DNA from 3 places in the Pseudomonas sp. EL_65y_Pfl2_R95 genome. Region 3 is predicted to be linked to each of the others. Evidence: predicted binding sites of a transcription regulator. Region 3 holds the regulator's gene; each other region holds the start of a gene.
What was found. The regulator sigma-54, encoded in region 3, starts transcription at its own class of promoters, with help from an activator protein. The targets are predictions, from matches to a motif close to ANTGGCATNNANNTTGCTNT.
Positions count from the first base shown of each region.

Region 1: the regulator sigma-54 is predicted to act here: its motif matches at 2,332-2,351, upstream of AACY09_RS20550 (CmpA/NrtA family ABC transporter substrate-binding protein).
Region 2: the regulator sigma-54 is predicted to act here: its motif matches at 3,705-3,724, upstream of flgB (flagellar basal body rod protein FlgB).

Region 1 is NZ_CAXAOV010000007.1:143,984-150,360, forward strand. Features, by position in the region: gene AACY09_RS20540 (pyridoxal phosphate-dependent decarboxylase family protein) at 1-218, opposite strand, end outside; gene AACY09_RS20545 (ANTAR domain-containing response regulator) at 397-975, opposite strand; gene AACY09_RS20550 (CmpA/NrtA family ABC transporter substrate-binding protein) at 994-2,202, opposite strand; gene acnB (bifunctional aconitate hydratase 2/2-methylisocitrate dehydratase) at 2,429-5,029, opposite strand; gene AACY09_RS20560 (DUF1289 domain-containing protein) at 5,568-6,050, shown strand; gene AACY09_RS20565 (DUF934 domain-containing protein) at 6,118-6,377, opposite strand, start outside.
Region 2 is NZ_CAXAOV010000001.1:540,379-546,755, reverse strand. Features, by position in the region: gene flgM (flagellar biosynthesis anti-sigma factor FlgM) at 1-288, opposite strand, end outside; gene flgA (flagellar basal body P-ring formation chaperone FlgA) at 523-1,281, opposite strand; gene AACY09_RS02600 (chemotaxis protein CheV) at 1,354-2,289, shown strand; gene cheR (protein-glutamate O-methyltransferase CheR) at 2,435-3,268, shown strand; gene AACY09_RS02590 (hypothetical protein) at 3,393-3,542, opposite strand; gene flgB (flagellar basal body rod protein FlgB) at 3,771-4,178, shown strand; gene flgC (flagellar basal body rod protein FlgC) at 4,193-4,636, shown strand; gene flgD (flagellar hook assembly protein FlgD) at 4,658-5,335, shown strand; gene flgE (flagellar hook protein FlgE) at 5,380-6,377, shown strand, end outside.
Region 3 is NZ_CAXAOV010000001.1:1,147,789-1,154,165, forward strand. Features, by position in the region: gene AACY09_RS05455 (KdsC family phosphatase) at 1-245, shown strand, start outside; gene lptC (LPS export ABC transporter periplasmic protein LptC) at 257-823, shown strand; gene lptA (lipopolysaccharide transport periplasmic protein LptA) at 810-1,346, shown strand; gene lptB (LPS export ABC transporter ATP-binding protein) at 1,350-2,075, shown strand; gene AACY09_RS05475 (RNA polymerase factor sigma-54) at 2,212-3,732, shown strand; gene hpf (ribosome hibernation-promoting factor, HPF/YfiA family) at 3,910-4,218, shown strand; gene ptsN (PTS IIA-like nitrogen regulatory protein PtsN) at 4,234-4,698, shown strand; gene rapZ (RNase adapter RapZ) at 4,848-5,705, shown strand; gene AACY09_RS05495 (HPr family phosphocarrier protein) at 5,718-5,990, shown strand; gene AACY09_RS05500 (CoA-acylating methylmalonate-semialdehyde dehydrogenase) at 6,094-6,377, opposite strand, start outside.

The sequences.
Region 1 (6,377 bases), on a different contig from region 3:
TTGGAGCTGACAGTGGCTGGCGAGGCAATCTCATCCAAACGCCGTAACACTTCACTTGCCGCTTCGCCTTGTTCGGCAAAGGGTTGGTCGAGACTGTTGAGCGTTGTGAGCGCTGCGCTGTTTGGGAACACTGGGCGAGTCGGCAAACTGTCGAAATAGTTCAAACCACGCTGGTCAGCCTCGCTAAGCAGTTGACGTTCTTCGGTGTGGGTGGTCATGGTGGGCTCCAGGCCGGCAGTATGCACAAGGCTGTATCTTAATCAGCCTGTGCTGGCTAACGCAGATACAACCGGCCGTGGAGACAGGGCTACAGTTTGCGGGTGAGTCGTCCTGTGAGCACAACAGTGAAGGTATGACCGGTACAGTTGCCCTTATCTTGAGACCGGGTGTGCGGCGCTAGTTACCCAGCAGATCGTGCATGGCAATAATCTGCTCGGCGACCTGCGCCAACTTCTGCTGACGGCTCATGGCTTGGCGACGCATCAAAGTGTAGGCGGCTTCCTCATCGCAGCTCTTCATTTTCATCAGCAATCCTTTTGCCAGTTCAATGCGCTTGCGTTCAGCCAACTGCGCATCGCGAGCCTGTAGCTGTGCCCGCAGCGCTTGATCGCTTTCAAAGCGCGCCATTGCCACATCGAGGATAGGCTGCAGGCGCTGGGCGTGGATGCCTTCGACTATGTAGGCGCTAACCCCCGATTGAATCGCCTGGCGCATTACGCTCGGGTTGTGCTCGTCAGTGAACATAACGATTGGGCGCGGCTGGTCACGACTGACCAATACAACCTGCTCCATGACATCACGGCCGGGCGACTCACTGTCAATCAGAATCACGTCAGGGCGTACGGCCTCGACGCGGGCGGGCAGGTCGATAGTCAAGCCGGATTCATCAATAACCTCGAAGCCGGCTTCGGTTAGCGCAGCCTTGAGACGGCCGACTTTTTTCGGTGTGTCGTTAATAAGCAGTATGCGCAGCATGTTTCAGCCTCCTGCTGGTTATTGAGCGGTCATAGAGCTATCGCTCAATGCGTGAAGCGCAAAACTTCGTGCATAGTCTGCTGGGTTGCTGCCATCCCAGCATTTTCCATCGAGCAGGGTGCTGCTGCGCATGGCGGAGGGCACGGCAATATTCAGCGCATCAGCCGCCTGACGGTAAATATCGAGTTGCTGGATACGCTGCGCCACCGCCAAATAATCAGGGTCTTCGCGTAGCAGGCCCCAGCGGCGGAATTGGGTCATAAACCACATGCCATCGGATAAGTAGGGCATGTTTACCAAGCCATCGGCATGAAAACGCAGCGGATGGGGATCGGTCCAAGCATTGCCAAGCCCGTCTTGATAATGGCCAAGAAAGCGCGGCTCAACAGATGACAGCGGTGCATCAACGTAGTCAGGGCTGCTAATCAGTTTGGCTGTGCTGCGCTTGTTTTCCGGATTTTCGTCAATAAAGCGGCTGGCTTCGAGCACTGCCATGGTCAGTGCGCGTGCGGTATTAGGGTAGAGTTCTACGAACTCCCGGGTCACACCCAGTACTTTTTCTGGATGGTCCGGCCAAATCATTTGAGTTGTCGCAACCGTAAAGCCTTGGCCCTGATCGACCGCCAAGGCACCCCATGGGCCGCCAGCACAGAAACCGTCGATGCGCTGCGCATTGAGGTGCGCAACCATCTGCGCCGGTGGCACCACTACCGTATTGACGTCGTTAATGGGGTGGATGCCCTGGCTTGCGAGCCAGTAAGACAGCCACATGGCATGGGTGCCAGTGGGAAAGGTTTGGGCGAAGGTGAGTTTTGCACTGCTTTGATGCGCCTGGGTTTTCAGTGCTTCACCATTGGTCACGCCGCTGCGTTTAAGCTGTTCGGATAGGTTGATCGCCTGACCGTTGTGATTAAGCCCCATGAGGATTGCCATCTCAGTCGCAGTGCCGCCGATGCCAAGATGGGTGCCGTAAACCTGGCCGTACAGCGAGTGCGCGGCATCCAGTTCGCGGTTGAGTAATTTGTCGCGCAGGGTTGCCCACGATGACTGACGTTGCAGGTTGAGGGTCAGGCCATAAGGCTGGGCAAAGCCCTGAGTGGCCGCCACAATCAATGACGCTGCGTCCGTCAGGGCCATAATACCTAGATTAAGCGTGCTCTTTTCCGGTGCGTCAGAGCCGTTAACCCAATCCAGTACATCGCTGCGGCCAGTTGTTTGATCAGCCATTGAACATTCCCTTTACTACAAAAAAAACGCCGATCCAGTGGCTGCGCAGGGGCAGTACCGAAACGACGCCATTGTCGATAAGCAAGCTCCTTCGCTGGGCTGCTTGTTGTGCTTTTACTTGTTAAGTCTTTAGCAATCCATGTGCCAGTGATCTGGTGTTCGCGGCTAAATTGCGCGCAAAAAGAAGCCCCGCAGAGGGCGAGGCTTCTTTTATTGCTAGTGACGCTTAAGCTTGAACGACCGGGATATTGGCGTTCGCTGCGGCTTCACGGAACTCGGCAATCTGGTCGAAGCTCAGGTAGCGATAAACGTCGGCAGCCATGCTGTCGATGTTTTTCGCATAGCCCATGTACTCTTCAACCGTCGGCAGTTTGCCGGTGATTGCAGCGACCGCAGCCAGTTCGGCAGAGGCCAGGTACACGTTAGCGCCATCGCCCAAACGGTTGGGGAAGTTACGCGTCGAGGTCGAAACCACGGTCGAGTTCGCTTCCACGCGCGCCTGGTTACCCATGCACAGCGAGCAGCCCGGCATTTCCATGCGCGCGCCAGCCTTGCCGAAGATGCCGTAGTAGCCCTCTTCAGTCAGTTGGTGAGCGTCCATCTTGGTCGGCGGCGAAAGCCACAGACGAGTTGGCAGCGAACCTTTGACTTGTTCGAGCAGCTTGCCGGCAGCGCGGAAGTGACCAATGTTGGTCATGCACGAGCCGATAAACACTTCGTCGATCTTCTCGCCCTGAACGCTCGACAGCAGACGTGCATCGTCTGGGTCGTTGGGTGCGCACAGCACCGGTTCTTTCAGTTCTGACAGGTCGATTTCGATGATTTCAGCGTATTCCGCGTCAGCATCGGCACTCATCAGTTCCTGGTTGGCTAACCAGGCTTCCATTGCTTGAGCACGACGTTCCATGGTGCGCGCATCGCCATAGCCTTCACTGATCATCCAGCGCAGCAGGGTGATGTTCGACTGCAGGTATTCGGCAATTGCCTTTTCCGGCATCTTGATCGTGCAACCAGCAGCAGAGCGCTCGGCAGAGGCGTCAGACAGTTCGAACGCTTGTTCAACGGTCAGCTCATCAAGACCTTCGATCTCAAGGATGCGGCCGGAGAAAGCGTTGATCTTGCCTTTCTTCTCAACCGTCAGCAGGCCTTTCTGGATGGCGTAGTAAGGGATGGCATGAACCAGGTCACGCAAGGTGATGCCAGGCTGCATTTTGCCCTTGAAGCGAACCAAGATGGATTCCGGCATGTCCAGCGGCATAACGCCAGTGGCGGCAGCGAACGCAACCAGGCCCGAACCGGCTGGGAACGAGATACCCATCGGGAAGCGGGTGTGCGAGTCACCACCAGTACCGACGGTGTCTGGCAGCAGCATGCGGTTCAGCCAGCTGTGGATGATGCCGTCACCAGGACGCAGCGAAACGCCACCGCGGGTGCGGATGAAGTCAGGCAGGGTGTGGTGAGTGGTCACATCAATCGGCTTTGGATAGGCCGCAGTGTGGCAGAACGATTGCAATACCAGGTCAGCAGAGAAGCCCAGGCACGCCAGGTCTTTCAGTTCATCACGGGTCATAGGACCTGTGGTGTCTTGAGAACCTACGGTGGTCATCTTCGGTTCGCAGTAAGTGCCAGGACGCACACCTTCTACGCCGCAGGCTTTACCGACCATCTTCTGCGCCAGGGTGAAGCCTTTGTCGCTATCGGCTGGCTGCTCAGGTTTTTTGAACAGGTCAGCTGGGCCAAGGCCCAGTTCAGCGCGGGCTTTGTCTGTCAGGCCGCGGCCTACGATCAACGGAATACGACCGCCAGCACGCACTTCGTCGAGCAGAACAGGGGTCTTCAGGCCGAAGGTGGTGATGACTTCGTCAGTGCCGTGCTTGCACACTTTACCGGCGTATGGGTAAACGTCGATGACGTCGCCCATGGCAATGTCGGTGACGTCGAATTCGATAGGCAGAGCGCCGGCATCTTCCATGGTGTTGTAGAAGATTGGGGCAATTTTGTTACCGAAGCAGAAACCGCCAGCGCGCTTGTTCGGCACGTAGGGGATGTCGTCGCCGAAGAACCAGAGTACCGAGTTGGTGGCTGATTTACGCGAAGAACCGGTACCTACCACGTCACCAACATAGGCAACTGGGAAGCCAGCAGCGCGAATCTCTTCGATCTGCTTCAGCGGGCCAGTCACACCTTGTTGCTCAGGCACAATGCCGTCGCGAGCCATTTTCAACATGGCCAAAGCGTGCAGCGGGATATCTGGGCGCGACCAAGCATCTGGAGCAGGTGACAGGTCGTCGGTGTTGGTTTCGCCAGTGACCTTGAATACGCTCAGGCTGTATTTTTCTGCGATCGGCGCACGCTTGGTGAACCATTCACCGTCAGCCCAGGACTGCAATACAGCTTTGGCGTTGGCATTGCCCGCTTTGGCTTTTTCTGCAACGTCGTGGAAGGCATCGAACATCAGCAGGGTGTGCTTCAGTTGCTCAGCAGCAACGGTACCCAGGGTGGCGTCTTCAAGCAGTTCAACCATAGTGGCGATGTTATAACCGCCTTGCATGGTGCCCAGCAGTTCAACCGCGCGCTTTTTGTCGATCAATGGGGAAGTGGCTTCACCCTTGGCGACAGCAGAGAGGAAGCCAGCCTTAACATAGGCAGCTTCGTCCACACCGGGTGGTACGCGATTGGTGAGTAGGTCGACGAGGAATTCTTCTTCGCCAGCAGGCGGGTTTTTCAGCAGTTCAACCAGACCTGCAGTTTGTTCGGCGTTCAGCGGCTGGGGCACGATACCCTGAGCGGCACGCTCTGCTACGTGTTTGCGATAGGCTTCAAGCACAGTTATTACCCTCATCAGTGGTCCCAAATTTCTGTCCGGGACGCATATCCAGAAAGCACCGAACCAAGCGCTGCAAAGGCTTTATGGGCCAGTCAGCCGAGATTTCAGGGATTTCTTCCAGAAGCTGCTTTCAAAGTTTTACGCCGGCAGGACGAGAGCGATGAGGGCTGGCACTACTAATTGGGGTAACCAAGTAGTAGTGCCAACATCGTACCTGCAGGATTAACTGTGCTCGTGACGCTTTGAAAACAGCTTCCAACGGACTTTGGCGCCTATAAAAGGCCCGACGATTCTACTGGAAAGCGCGGCTAAAGTTAAGTCAAAGGCATGATTACGCGTGTTTGCACAAAAAATAGGCAAACAGGGCTGAAAAAGCCTCTACATGGGTCATGAAGTGGTTTGCAGGTACTGAAAATGGCTGTTTTGCCATGGTTTGCCTTAAACACCTTTTTCAGCAAAACATCGGTGTAGCGGATGAACTGGCTTAGACAAAGGGCTAATATGCCCGCCTGTTAGTCATGTGAATCTTGTTCTTGCTATGTCCAGTCAGCCGATTAAAACGCCCTGTGTTGGCCTGTGTTCTACGGTCTATGGTGACCTTGTATGCCGCGGCTGCAAGCGTTTTCACCATGAGGTGATTGCGTGGAATGGCTACGACGAGCAGGCGAAGCAGGCGGTATGGCAGCGCCTTGAGGTGTTGTTGGTACAGGTGATGGAAGGCAAGGTTGAAGTATTTGATGCATCGCGCTTGCGTGAGCAATTGGTTCAGCGGCAAATCCGCTTTGTGCCCAATCAATCACCTTACTGCTGGGCGTATCAATTGATCGCCCGAGGCGCGCGGGTGATCAACCAGCTCGAAGCCTACGGCATGGTGCTGCTGCCAGAGTTTCGCAACTGGTCGTTGCCTGAGCTGCGTGATGCCATTGATCGTGAGTTTTTCATACTCTCCGAGGCCCACTATGAGCGCTATATCGCCCCAAGCTTCCTCAGTGACGCTTTGAAGGTCGAAACTAAGCCCTAAATTCAGCCGAAAAAAAGCCCGGTGCATTGCTGCACCGGGCTTTTCCGTTGTAGCGTCAGGCGCGCAATTATGCGCGGCGGCGGAACAGCGGTAATGGCTGGTCACTCGACGCTTGATAAACCTCTGAGTATTCAGCAAAGGCTTTTAACGCATCTTCTGGGTCTTTGTCTTCACGCAGGGCGAAGGCATCAAATCCACAACGCAGCAGGGCGAATAATTGATCACGCAATATGTCGCCGATAGCGCGAATTTCGCCTTTGTAGCCGTAACGGGTACGCAGCATATAAGCCGTCGATGAATGACGGCCGTCGGTAAAGGCTGGGAAGT
Region 2 (6,377 bases), 610 kb from region 3:
TTTATAAGTGCCGTCAGCAATAGCCTGCTTGATCTGTGCAACGCGTTCTTTATCCACGGTTGGCAGCTCGTTTAGTTTATCGCCAATGCTCTGCAGTTGCTGAGCTTCTTGGCTAAGGTGAACCTGTTCACCGCTTTTGCTCGACTCTGCAGGGGTATTGCTTACGCCTGCAGACGTGGATGTTTTGTCATCCAGTCCTGAGCTGCGAGCACCTGACTGGGCGCCGCTGGTCCGCCCGGAGTTAGCCGGGGTAGGTGCGTTGCTTGGTCGATTGAAGTCGATGACCATGGTAGTAAACCTCTGATTTGTTTGGACGCTTACCTGTCTGTCGGCCGTGCGTGGTAAAACTTTAGCGATCTTCGGAAAAAATATTACACGGCTAAACTAAAGCCGGTTGACTCAAGTTATATCGGCAGCTTAGCCAATCATTTGAGCGCCAAGCGCTGCAATAAGTTCTGAATGGCTTAGCCCCTTCGCCACAGTGTAGGAAAACCTCCCCGTAAGAACAATCAAGATTCATGCCTACATGGCCACTTCAACTTGCCCCGGACCGGTTACCCTTGCCTTGATAATACGCTGTGAGCGCTGGTTACGAACATTGATTTGTCTGCCTAAAGCGCCATCCGATAAGGCTTCACCAGGCATTTTTACATTGATCGTCCCGGTTTTTGCGCTGATTACCACTTGGTCACCACGGCGAATAACCTCCGCTTGTTCTACGTAGACCGGCGTTAACTCTTGGTCTGGGCGCACTGGGCGTGTCAGTTTTTTGCCGATTGCCTGCTCCACCGAGGTCAAATAGCCATGGTTGAGCAGGCCGACGTCACGTTCCGCCAATGTAACGTCGAACTCACTGATCACGCTGGCGCGTTTTAGCGGGCGGGTTGCCGTCACCACGTCACGATAAAGACGAACCTGTCCTGGGACAAAAATTGTCCAGGGCGATGTGCCGTCGCAGCGAACCCGCAAGGTGACACGACCAATGGGCTCTGCCGGGCTTTCCAGGGTGGTAGTCAATTCTTTGTCGCACAACGGCAGACGCAAGCGCGGATCAAGGCGGTTGATTTCAATCTCATGCCGGCCACTGATATCGCTGCGTTGTAAATAGTCGGACACTGATGCCTCAAGAAAAGTCTGGGCGGCGCCGATAAGCTGTTCAGGCAGGGTTGAATTGGCCGCAGCAGTTGAGCTGAAGCAAAGGGTTGCGGGTAATAGCCAGGCCAGTATGAAATGATGGCTTTTTGCCCAAATCTGTCGATATAACGTCGTATCTGCAATCATATGTATTAGCGTGCAAGGCCCGTGCCGCCTGCTAACCTCAGTTTTACGGGCGCATAAAATAAGGAGAACGGCATGGCTGGTGTTATGGACTCGGTGAATCAACGCACCCAGTTAGTCGGACAAAATCGTTTAGAACTGTTGTTGTTTCGCCTCGACGGCAAGCAGCTGTACGGGATTAACGTATTTAAGGTTAAAGAGGTGCTGCAATGCCCGCGCCTGACCGTCATGCCAAAATCCAGTTCGGTGGTACGTGGGGTCGCTAATATCCGTGGCGGGACTATTCCAATAATCGACTTGTCACTGGCGACGGGTTGTAAGCCGCTGGCTGATTTGAAAAGCAGCTTTGTCATCATCACTGAGTACAACACCAAGACTCAGGGTTTTTTAGTCAGCGCTGTAGAGCGCATCGTTAATATGAACTGGGAAGAAATCCTGCCGCCACCGAAAGGTACGGGGCGCGATCATTACCTGACGGCGGTAACCCATCTTGATCAGCAGATGGTTGAAATTATCGACGTAGAAAAGGTTCTGGCTGAAGTTTCACCGACCTCTGAAGCGATTTCCGAGGGTGTGGTAGATGCGGCCACCCAGGGTAAAGCGGTTAAACAGCATGTGTTGATTGTGGATGACTCCTCGGTGGCCCGTAAGCAGGTGTCGCGTTGCCTACAGACCATTGGGGTTGAGGTGACGGCGCTTAATGATGGGCGTGAGGCGTTGGAGTATCTGCGTAAGATGGCGGATGAAGGGCGACGTCCAGCCGATGAATTGCTGATGATTATTTCTGACATTGAAATGCCAGAAATGGATGGCTATACCCTGACCACCGCTATTCGCAGTGATGCGCGCATGCAGGGCCTGCACCTGTTGCTGCATACGTCACTCTCGGGTGTGTTCAATCAGGCAATGGTCAAGAAGGTTGGGGCGGATGATTTTCTCGCCAAGTTCCGGCCAGATGATTTAGCCTCAAGGGTAGTTGAGCGGATCAATCAGGTTGATCGCGGTGAGTAAGCATCGCCAGCCAATGCGACAAGCGGCAAGGTCGTCACTGTGTCTTTACGTTGTGACAGGACATCACAAGCCCGCCTGAGCTTGTTTATGGGCCGGGTTTATGGGGCTGGTGCCGCATAGATCATCACTATTATTTTACGGGGCAATGCGAGTGACGTCAGGAAATTTGGATTTCGAACAGTTCCGGAGCTTCCTCGAAAAAGCCTGTGGAATCTTGCTCGGTACTAACAAGCAGTATCTGGTCTCCAGTCGGCTTAATAAGCTGATGGAACAGAACAGTATCAAGAGCCTCGGCGAGTTGGTTCAGCGTATGCAGGCCATGCCGCGTAGCGGTTTGCGTGAGCAAGTGGTTGATGCCATGACCACCAACGAAACCCTGTGGTTTCGTGATACCTATCCTTTTGAAGTGATGAAAAAGCGCGTGCTGCCTGAATTGCTCAAGGCTAATGCCGGTCAGCGCTTGCGTATCTGGTCGGCCGCGTGCTCGTCGGGGCAAGAACCTTATTCGCTGTCGATGACCATCGATGAGTTCGAGAAGAGCAACCTAGGCCAGTTGCGTGGGGGCGTGCAGATCGTAGCCACCGACTTGTCACCGACCATGCTGGTCAACTGCAAGTCGGGTGAGTACGACAGCCTGGCAATTGGTCGTGGCCTCTCGCAGGAGCGTTTGCAGCGCTACTTTGAGCCCAAGGCGCCAGGTCGCTGGGTGGTTAAAATGCCGATCAAAAGCCGTGTTGAGTTTCGTCCGCTCAACCTGCTGGAGAGTTATGCCAGCCTCGGCAAGTTTGATGTGGTGTTCTGCCGTAACGTGCTGATTTATTTTTCCGCAGAGGTCAAGAAGGACATTCTGACCCGTATTCACGCGACGTTGAAGCCGGGTGGCTATCTGTTTTTAGGCGCCTCCGAGGCGCTCAATGCCCTGCCTGATTTGTATCAGATGGTGCAGTGCAGTCCGGGCATCATTTATAAGGTTAAATAAGCCTGTTGGCGGCACATTCGGTGAGTGGCCAACGCGAAGATTGTCCACCATGGCCCGCGCATGCAATCCGAGTATTCGAGATCGTAACGGTGGATGAAAAGAGCGTCATCCGCCCTACGGGACGTTAGCTGCACGGCCGCCATTGGTGGCTCTTGTAGGGTGTGACAACGCGAAGCTTGTCCACCATAGGCTCGCGCATGCAATCCGAGTATTCGAGATCGTAACGGTGGATGAAAAAACGTCGTCCACCGTGAGCGTCAATCACCTCACGCATCCTATGCCCCTCCTAGAGTGGACAGCGCATATTGCCGCTTTGCCGGGCGGCAACGGCAAAAGAACAGCGAATGGCATTGCCGCAAGCGGAAATGCATTGCCGCTTTAGCCTGAAAATCGAATCTGTATATGCGTAAGTTATTGTATATAAACGATTAAATTAATTGGCACAGGGTTTGCTTTGTCTCTTGCACAGAAACGGCTTCGGCAATCGGCAAGGGCACAAACCATGAGTATCAGCTTCGCAAGCGCACTCGGCATTCACCAACAAGCACTGGGCTTTCGCGCTCAGCGTGCTGAAGTGTTGGCCAATAACATGGCTAACGCAGACACGCCTAACTACAAAGCGCGTGATCTGGATTTTGCCTCTGTGCTTGCCGAGCAAAGTGCCAAGGCCAAGGGCGGCACCTTTGGTTTGAACCTTACCAACTCACACCACATCAGTGCTGAAGGTATGGCCACCGCTGAAGCCGAGCTTAAGTATCGCACTCCAATGAGCCCTTCGCTGGATCAGAACACTGTTGATACTCAGCTGGAGCAGTCGAACTATGCGCAAAACGCTATCGATTTCCAAGCGAGCTTCACCTTACTCAATAGCAAATTCAAAGGGCTGATCAGCGCCCTGCGCGGCGACTAACGGAGACTGATGCCATGTCACTAGCCAGTGTATTCAATATCGCCGGGACCGGTATGAGCGCGCAAAGCACTCGCCTCAATACCATTTCCAGCAACATCGCCAACGCCGAGTCGGTGTCGTCGAATATTGACCAGACCTACCGCGCACGTCACCCGGTTTTCGCCACCATGTTTCAGCAGGCCCAAGGTGATGGCAGCGGCTCGCTGTTTGCCGAGCAGGATGCAGCAGGCAGTGGTGTTCAGGTGTTGGGCATCGTTGAAGATCAGAGCTCGTTGATGCCGCGTTATGAGCCGAACCATCCGGCAGCTGATGAGAATGGCTATGTGTATTACCCCAACGTCAATGTGGTTGAAGAAATGGCTGACATGATCTCTGCCAGCCGGGCTTTCCAGACCAACGTTGAAATGATGAATACCGCTAAACAAATGTTGCAGAAGGTGCTGACCCTGGGTCAGTAAGCCATCAATGAGGAACGCTAAATGAGCGTCGATAGCACCAGTGGCGTTGGCAGTTCGGTCCTTGATCAACTGCAGATTAAATCGTCCAGTACCGGTACAGACAAAGAACTCGGTAAAGACGAGTTTTTGAATCTGTTGGTCGCCCAATTGAATAACCAGAACCCGCTTGAGCCGCAAGGCAACGGCGAGTTCATCGCTCAGTTGGCCCAGTTCAGCCAGGTTGAAGGTATTCAGCAGTTGAACGGCAGCGTCGACACCTTGTTGTCGGGCTATCAGTCGTCGCAGGCCTTGCAGGCATCGTCTCTGGTTGGGCGCAAGGTGATTGTGCCGACCGACAGCGCAGTGGTTGATACCAGCGAAAGCTTTAAAGCCAGCTTGGTTTTGCCAACCAGTAGCAGCAACGTCTACGTCAATGTTAAAGACAGCGCAGGCTCTACGGTTAGCCGAGTCAACCTGGGTGAGCAGGAAGCAGGCAACGTCAGCTTTATCTGGGATGGCAAGGACTCTAGCGGCAATACAATGCCGCCAGGCACTTACGCCTTTGAGGCGGAAGCGACCTATGCCGGTGAAACTAAAGGTCTCTACACCATGCTTCCAGCCAACGTTGACAGTGTCACTTTGGGCGGCAGCGAACTCATGCTGAATTTAGCGGGACTGGGCAGCGTGCCGCTTTCCCAGGTTCAGGTAATCGGTCAGTAATCAACACGATTTAATGGCCGGCTGTTCCGGCAAAGGAGTATTCCATGGCGTTCAATATCGGGCTTAGCGGTCTGCGCGCAGCGACCAGCGATCTCAACGTTACCGGTAATAACATTGCCAACGCAGGTACTGCCGGCTTCAAACAGTCGCGTGCCGAATTTGCTGATGTATATGCCGCCTCTGTGCTGGGCTCCGGAAAAAACGCACAGGGCAGCGGGGTATTGCTCAGTGACGTTTCGCAGTTGTTCAATCAGGGCAACGTCAACTACACGCAGAACTCGTTGGATTTGGCGATTAACGGCAACGGGTTTTTCCGCACCAGTAATAATGGTGATATCAGCTACACCCGTGCTGGTTATTTCGGCACCGACCGGGCGGGCAACATCGTCAATAACTTCGGCTACAAACTGCAAGGTTATGCGGTCGATGGCAACGGCAATCTGCAAAATGGCGTCATCTCGGACCTTAAGGTTGAGAGTGCCAGCCAGGCGCCGAAGCCAACGAGCACCATCACTCAGCCGTTCAACCTCAATTCGACTAACGAAGTGCCGACGACCACCCCGTTTGATCCCAATGATCCAACCTCGTTTAACTCGTCGACGTCGGTGAATATTTTCGATTCACAGGGTAACTCCCACGCGTTCACGCAGTACTTCATTAAAACGGGTGCAAACAACTGGCAAATGAATGTGCTGGTGGATGGGCGCAACCCGGCGACGCCGACTTCGACTACGCCTTATTCGGCAAACCTGACCTTTAATGCTGCAGGTCAACTTGATACTGCTGCACTGACGTCGACAGATTTTACTGTCGCGGCCAACGGCACCATTAATATGACCAACTGGGTTCCGGCGGCTTCTGATGGGGGCACGCCACCGGTTTGGAGTGGCAATGGCGCGACAGCGAATGCAACGGGCGTCAATTTTGACTTCCGCGGTACGACCCAGTATTCGAGCCTGTTTGCGGTCAACAGTGTTGATCAAAATGGCTACACCACCGGTGAGCTTGCTGGGCTTGAAATTGATGACACCGGCGTGATTTT
Region 3 (6,377 bases):
AGCTACTTGGCGAACTCGGCCTAAACTATGAACAAGTTGCCTACCTCGGCGACGACCTGCCCGACCTGCCGGTCATTCGCCGCGTAGGTTTAGGCATGGCTGTCGCCAGTGCCGACCCTTTTGTGCGCGAGCATGCGTTCGCGGTGACTCAAGCCAGAGGCGGCGAAGGTGCGGCGCGAGAGTTCTGCGAACAAATCATGCTCGCCCAAGGCACCCTTGAAGCGGCTCAAGCAGCCTACCTGTAGAACAGCAAACTATGCGCAAACCATTAAACATCTTGCTCCTCGTGCTCGGCGTGCTGATAGTCGCCGCAGCGGGCTACTGGAATATCAACCCTGACAGCTTCGCGGACAAACCGGCGAAAACCGCTGCGCAAAATACTATTGATTTTTATGTGGTCAATTCAAAAACGGTGCAATATCAGCCTGACGGCACATTGCATTACGAGCTGACCTCCGACAAAGTCGAACATGCCAAGGACTCGGATATTTCCTATCTGACCCAGCCAGACCTGTTGCTGTACCGCGGTACAGAGCTGCCGTGGCATGTGCAAAGTGAAAAAGGTGAAGTTTCACCCGGCGGCAAAGAGGTCGAACTGATCGACAAAGTCCGCGTTGAACGCACGGATGCAAAAGGTCGCCCAACCCTGCTGACAACCAGCCGTCTTACGGTAATTCCCGATAAGGAATATGCGCAGACCCAGCAAGCCGTTAGAATTGACGCAGCCAATGGGGTGACCACGGCGCAAGGAATGAAAGCGTATTTAAATGACAGCCGGATGCTCCTGCTGTCCAACGTAAGAGGCCAGCATGAGGTTCGTTAAAACCCTCCCCCTTCTACTCAGCCTGGGTGCATCGCTAGGAAGCGTTCATGCCTGGGCTTTGCCAACTGATCGCGATCAACCGATTCGCGTACAGGCCGACAGTGCAGAACTCGACGATAAACAAGGCGTTGCTGTTTACCGTGGCGATGTAGTAATCACTCAAGGCACCATGAAAATCACCGGTGACACCGTCACTATTACGCAGAATGCCAAGGGCGAAGTTGATGTTTTCACCTCCGTCGGGCGCCCTGCGTACTATGAACAAAAGCCTGCAGTCGACAAAGAGATCGTCAAAGCCTACGGCCTGACCATTCAGTACTTTTCCGCCAACGAGCGCATCGTGCTGATTGACCAGGCCAAGGTCATCCAAGAGGGCAATACCTTCGAAGGCGAGAAAATTGTCTATGATACCCAGCGCCAAATCGTCAATGCTGGCCGCGCAAATGGCACCAAAGTGACCACGCCGCGCCCGCGCATCGACATGGTGATTCAGCCGAAGAACAAACCCACCCAAGGGCAGTAATTAATGGCTACATTGAAAGCCCAACACTTGGCGAAAAGCTATAAAAGCCGCCAGGTTGTCCGTGACGTTAGCCTGAGCATAGACAGCGGCCAAATCGTCGGCCTGCTCGGCCCTAACGGCGCAGGTAAAACCACCTGCTTCTACATGATTGTGGGCTTAGTCCAGGCTGACCAGGGTCGCATCCTGATTGACGACCTCGATGTCAGCCATCAGCCGATGCACGGCCGCGCGCGCGCGGGCATTGGCTACCTGCCTCAAGAGGCTTCGATTTTCCGTAAGCTCAGTGTTGCCGATAACATCATGGCCATTCTTGAGACCCGCAAAGAACTCGATCGGGCTGGCCGTGAGGCTGAATTGGAGAACCTGCTTGAGGAATTCCATATTCACCACATTCGTGACAACCTGGGAATGAGCTTGTCCGGTGGCGAGCGGCGCCGTGTTGAAATTGCCCGCGCCCTGGCCACTGCACCGAAATTTATTTTGCTCGACGAGCCTTTTGCGGGTGTTGATCCGATTTCGGTTGGCGACATCAAGCAAATCATCCATCACTTGAAAGCCAAGGGTATTGGCGTGTTGATCACCGACCACAATGTGCGCGAAACGCTGGATATTTGCGAAACCGCTTATATCGTCAGCGATGGCCAACTCATTGCAGAAGGTGATTCAGAGGCAATTCTGGCCAACCAGACGGTAAAAGAAGTCTACTTGGGTCATGAATTCCGCCTTTAACCTGGATTTTTTCACCCGATAAGCGGCAACAGCTAGGCAAAGCACTGCAATTCAGGCATATAATTTGCTTCCTTGAGGCGCCTCCTTCGGCGCCCTGTAGTGGATTGCGCAGAGACGCCGGTAAATAAGGTCTGCAATGAAACCATCGCTAGTCCTGAAGATGGGCCAGCAGCTGACGATGACTCCTCAGCTGCAACAAGCCATTCGCTTACTCCAACTGTCGACCTTGGATCTTCAACAAGAAATCCAGGAGGCGCTGGAGTCAAACCCAATGCTCGAACGCCAGGAAGATGGCGAAGACTTCGATAATTCGGATCCTATGGCCGACGGCGCAGAAACCGCAACTGTCGAGCAGCCCAAGCAACAAGACACCTACGAAGAAAGCAGCAACCACCAAGATGCGCCACAAACCGTGGACAATCTGGAAGAAGGTGAGTGGAACGAACGCATTCCCAATGAGCTGCCCATTGATACCGCGTGGGAGGATGTCTACCAGACCAGCGCCAGCAGCTTGCCAAGCAGCAACAGTGACGATGACGAGTGGGACTTCACCACGCGCACCTCAACCGGTGAAAGCCTGCAGAGCCACATGCTCTGGCAGCTCAATCTGTCGCCAATGTCCGACAAGGACCGTTTGATTGCAGTCACCCTGATCGACTGCATCAACCCACAAGGCTACCTCGAAGAAACCCTGGAAGAGATTCTGGAAGCCTTTGATCCTGAACTGGACATCGAGCTCGACGAGATTGAAGCCGTCCTGCACCGCATTCAGCAGTTCGAGCCTTCGGGCATCGCCGCACGAGACCTGCGCGAATGCCTGACCCTGCAACTGCGCCAGCTACCCGCCAAGACCCCTTGGCTAGTTGAAGCACAGCGCCTCGCCAATGATTATCTGGACTTGCTTGGCAATCGTGACTACAGCCAACTGATGCGCCGCATGAAGCTCAAGGAAGACGACCTGCGCCAGGTCATCGAGCTGATCCAAAGCCTTAACCCGCGTCCGGGTTCGCAGATTGAGTCCAGCGAGCCGGAGTATGTGGTGCCCGACGTGATTGTGCGCAAACACAATGAGCGCTGGCTGGTAGAGCTTAACCAGGAAGCCATGCCCCGCCTGCGGGTCAACGCTCAATATGCAGGCTTTGTCCGCCGTGCGGACTCCAGCGCTGACAACACCTTTATGCGCAATCAGTTGCAAGAAGCTCGCTGGTTTATCAAAAGCCTGCAAAGCCGCAACGAGACCCTGATGAAAGTCGCTACTCAGATCGTTGAGCATCAGCGCGGGTTCCTCGACTACGGTGACGAAGCGATGAAGCCTCTGGTACTGCACGACATTGCCGAAGCAGTCGGCATGCACGAGTCCACCATCTCGCGGGTTACCACGCAGAAATTCATGCACACCCCGCGTGGCATTTACGAGTTGAAATACTTCTTCTCCAGCCACGTAAGCACCTCCGAAGGCGGAGAATGCTCGTCTACAGCGATCCGCGCGATTATCAAGAAACTGGTTGCAGCGGAAAATGCAAAAAAGCCGTTGAGTGACAGCAAGATCGCTGGTTTACTGGAGGCACAAGGCATTCAAGTAGCTCGCCGCACAGTTGCTAAATACCGTGAGTCCCTCGGTATCGCGCCTTCAAGTGAACGCAAGCGATTGATGTAGCAGTTGATGAACAGGAAAATCGTCTCAACCAATACCGAACTGCCCCGCGCTTGGATAAAGTAGCCATACTGCTATTACCCAGCGTGGGAAATGTTTACTGAGGATTTTTCGCGCCACAGTGTTCCGGCGGCAGGCAAACAGCCTGTCTCTTACACACGGCAACAAGGAGAATGCGGTATGCAAGTCAACATCAGTGGACATCAGCTAGATGTGACCGACGCCCTGCGTGACTACATCGACGAAAAATTCAGTCGACTAGAACGCCACTTCGACAAGATTACGAATGTGCAAGTTATTATGGAGGTCGAGAAGCTCAAACAGAAAATCGAAGCCACCTTACACATTGCAGGCGGCGAAATTGTCGCTAATGCCGAACACGATGATATGTACGCAGCAATCGATTTACTGACCGACAAACTCGACAGACAACTTATCAAGCACAAGGAAAAGCAGCTCGACCGTCAACAGGGTGCAATGGCCCGTTGATATCGCCCAACTCCTATGATCCGACTTGAAAATATCCTGACCCCCGGCCGTTCCTTGGTGAACGTGCCGGGCGGCAGCAAAAAACGTGTTCTCGAACAGATTGCCAACCTGGTTGCGCGCGAATTGCCCGACCTCGATGGACAAGACATTTTCGAAAGCCTGATTGCCCGCGAGAAACTCGGGTCCACCGGTTTTGGCAATGGTATTGCCATTCCGCACTGCCGTCTGCCTGCTTGCAACGCGCCGATCAGTGCGTTACTCAGGCTCGACTCCGCTGTAGATTTCGATGCAATCGATGGCGCACCGGTAGATTTGCTGTTCGTCCTGCTGGTTCCTGAAGCGGCCACGGATGAGCACTTGGAGCTACTTCGTCAAATCGCCAGCATGCTTGACCGCAGCGATGTCCGCGAACGACTGCGCCAGGCACAGAGCAATGACGAGCTGTACCAGGTTGTTGTCGACATCCAGAACAACAGCTAAGGATTCTCTGCAAAAGGTGGCGAGTGCCGGGGCCATAGGCTTGCCCTGAGGCGTCAAAGTGAGCCAAGGCGACGGTTCAGTCGCGATGGAATGCAACAGGCGTTGGCACAGTCCTTTTTCAGAGGTTGTCTAATCGACAGAGAACCTACATGCGCTTGATAATAGTCAGCGGGCGTTCTGGATCAGGCAAAAGTACCGCCCTTGATGTACTTGAGGACAACGGCTTTTACTGCATCGATAACCTGCCTGCCAGCTTGCTGCCGCAACTCGCTGAGCGAGCGTTCCAGCAGAAAGATTCAGCTCGCCCCAATGTGGCGGTGTCAATTGACGCACGTAACCTGCCCAGCGATTTGAATATGTTTCCAGAGTTGCTTGAACAAGTGCGCGCGCGCAATGTTCAGTGCGACCTGCTTTATCTGGATGCAAACGAAGAAACCCTGCTCAAACGCTTCTCCGAGACCCGTCGCCGCCACCCGCTGACCAACGACAACCGTTCGTTAGCCGAAGCCATTACCGATGAAACGCTGCTGCTGGAGCCCATCATTGATCTGGCCGATTTAAAGATCGACACCACCCACCTGAATCTCTATCAGCTGCGCGACACCCTCGCCCTGCGCTTGTTGAACAAGCCAGATCCGGGCACCGCATTTCTGGTTGAATCCTTCGGCTTCAAGCGGGGCATGCCGGTCGATGCCGACGTGGTATTTGATGTACGCTGCTTGCCGAACCCCTATTGGCGGCCCGAGTTGCGCGATTTCTCGGGACTGGAACAACCGGTGTCGGACTATTTAGACAGCCAGCCGGATGTTCAAGAGATGTATCAAGACATCCATGCCTATCTGAGCAAGTGGTTGCCACGTTTCGCGGCCAGTAATCGCGCCTACGTTACCGTCGCAATTGGCTGCACAGGGGGGCATCATCGCTCGGTTTATATCGCCAACCGTTTGGGCAAAGCACTCAAAGCTCAGCTCAAAAACGTCCAGACCCGCCACCGCGACCTCAGTTAAGGAACCGCCGCGATGCCCGCCTGTGAAGTGACCATTATCAACAAGCTCGGCTTGCATGCACGGGCTGCAGCAAAATTCGTCGGTGTTGCCACGCTGTATCCATGCAGTATCAGAGTAGGCCGCACCCCGGAGAATCTGGTCGACGGCAAAAGCATCATGTCAGTGATGATGCTCGCCGCCGGCAAAGGCACCTCAATTCACCTGCTAACCGATGGCGAGCGGGACGAAGAAGCCCTTGAGGCGATCATGGCGTTGATCAACAACTTCTTTGACGAAGGCGAATAGATCGCTGCTCCCAGATGGAGCCGCCAGGCAAAATATCCAGACAAAAAAGACCCGTCATATGACGGGTCTTTTTTTAACAGCCAGAGCGCCTGCTTAGGCCCAGTTAACCGTTGCTTGGAAACGCAAAGGATGCTGCTTCATGGCTAGCGCGTTGCGGCCAGCGCTGAGTGATAGCCTTACGACGGGTGTAGAAACGTACACCGTCCGGACCGTAGGCGTGCAGGTCGCCAAACAGCGAGCGCTTCCAGCCGCCGAAGCTGTGGTAGGCAACCGGTACTGGCAGCGGCACATTGACCCCAACCATACCGACTTCAATTTCGTCACAGAACAAGCGTGCCGACTCGCCGTCACGGGTGAAAACGCAGGTACCGTTGCCGTACTCGTGAT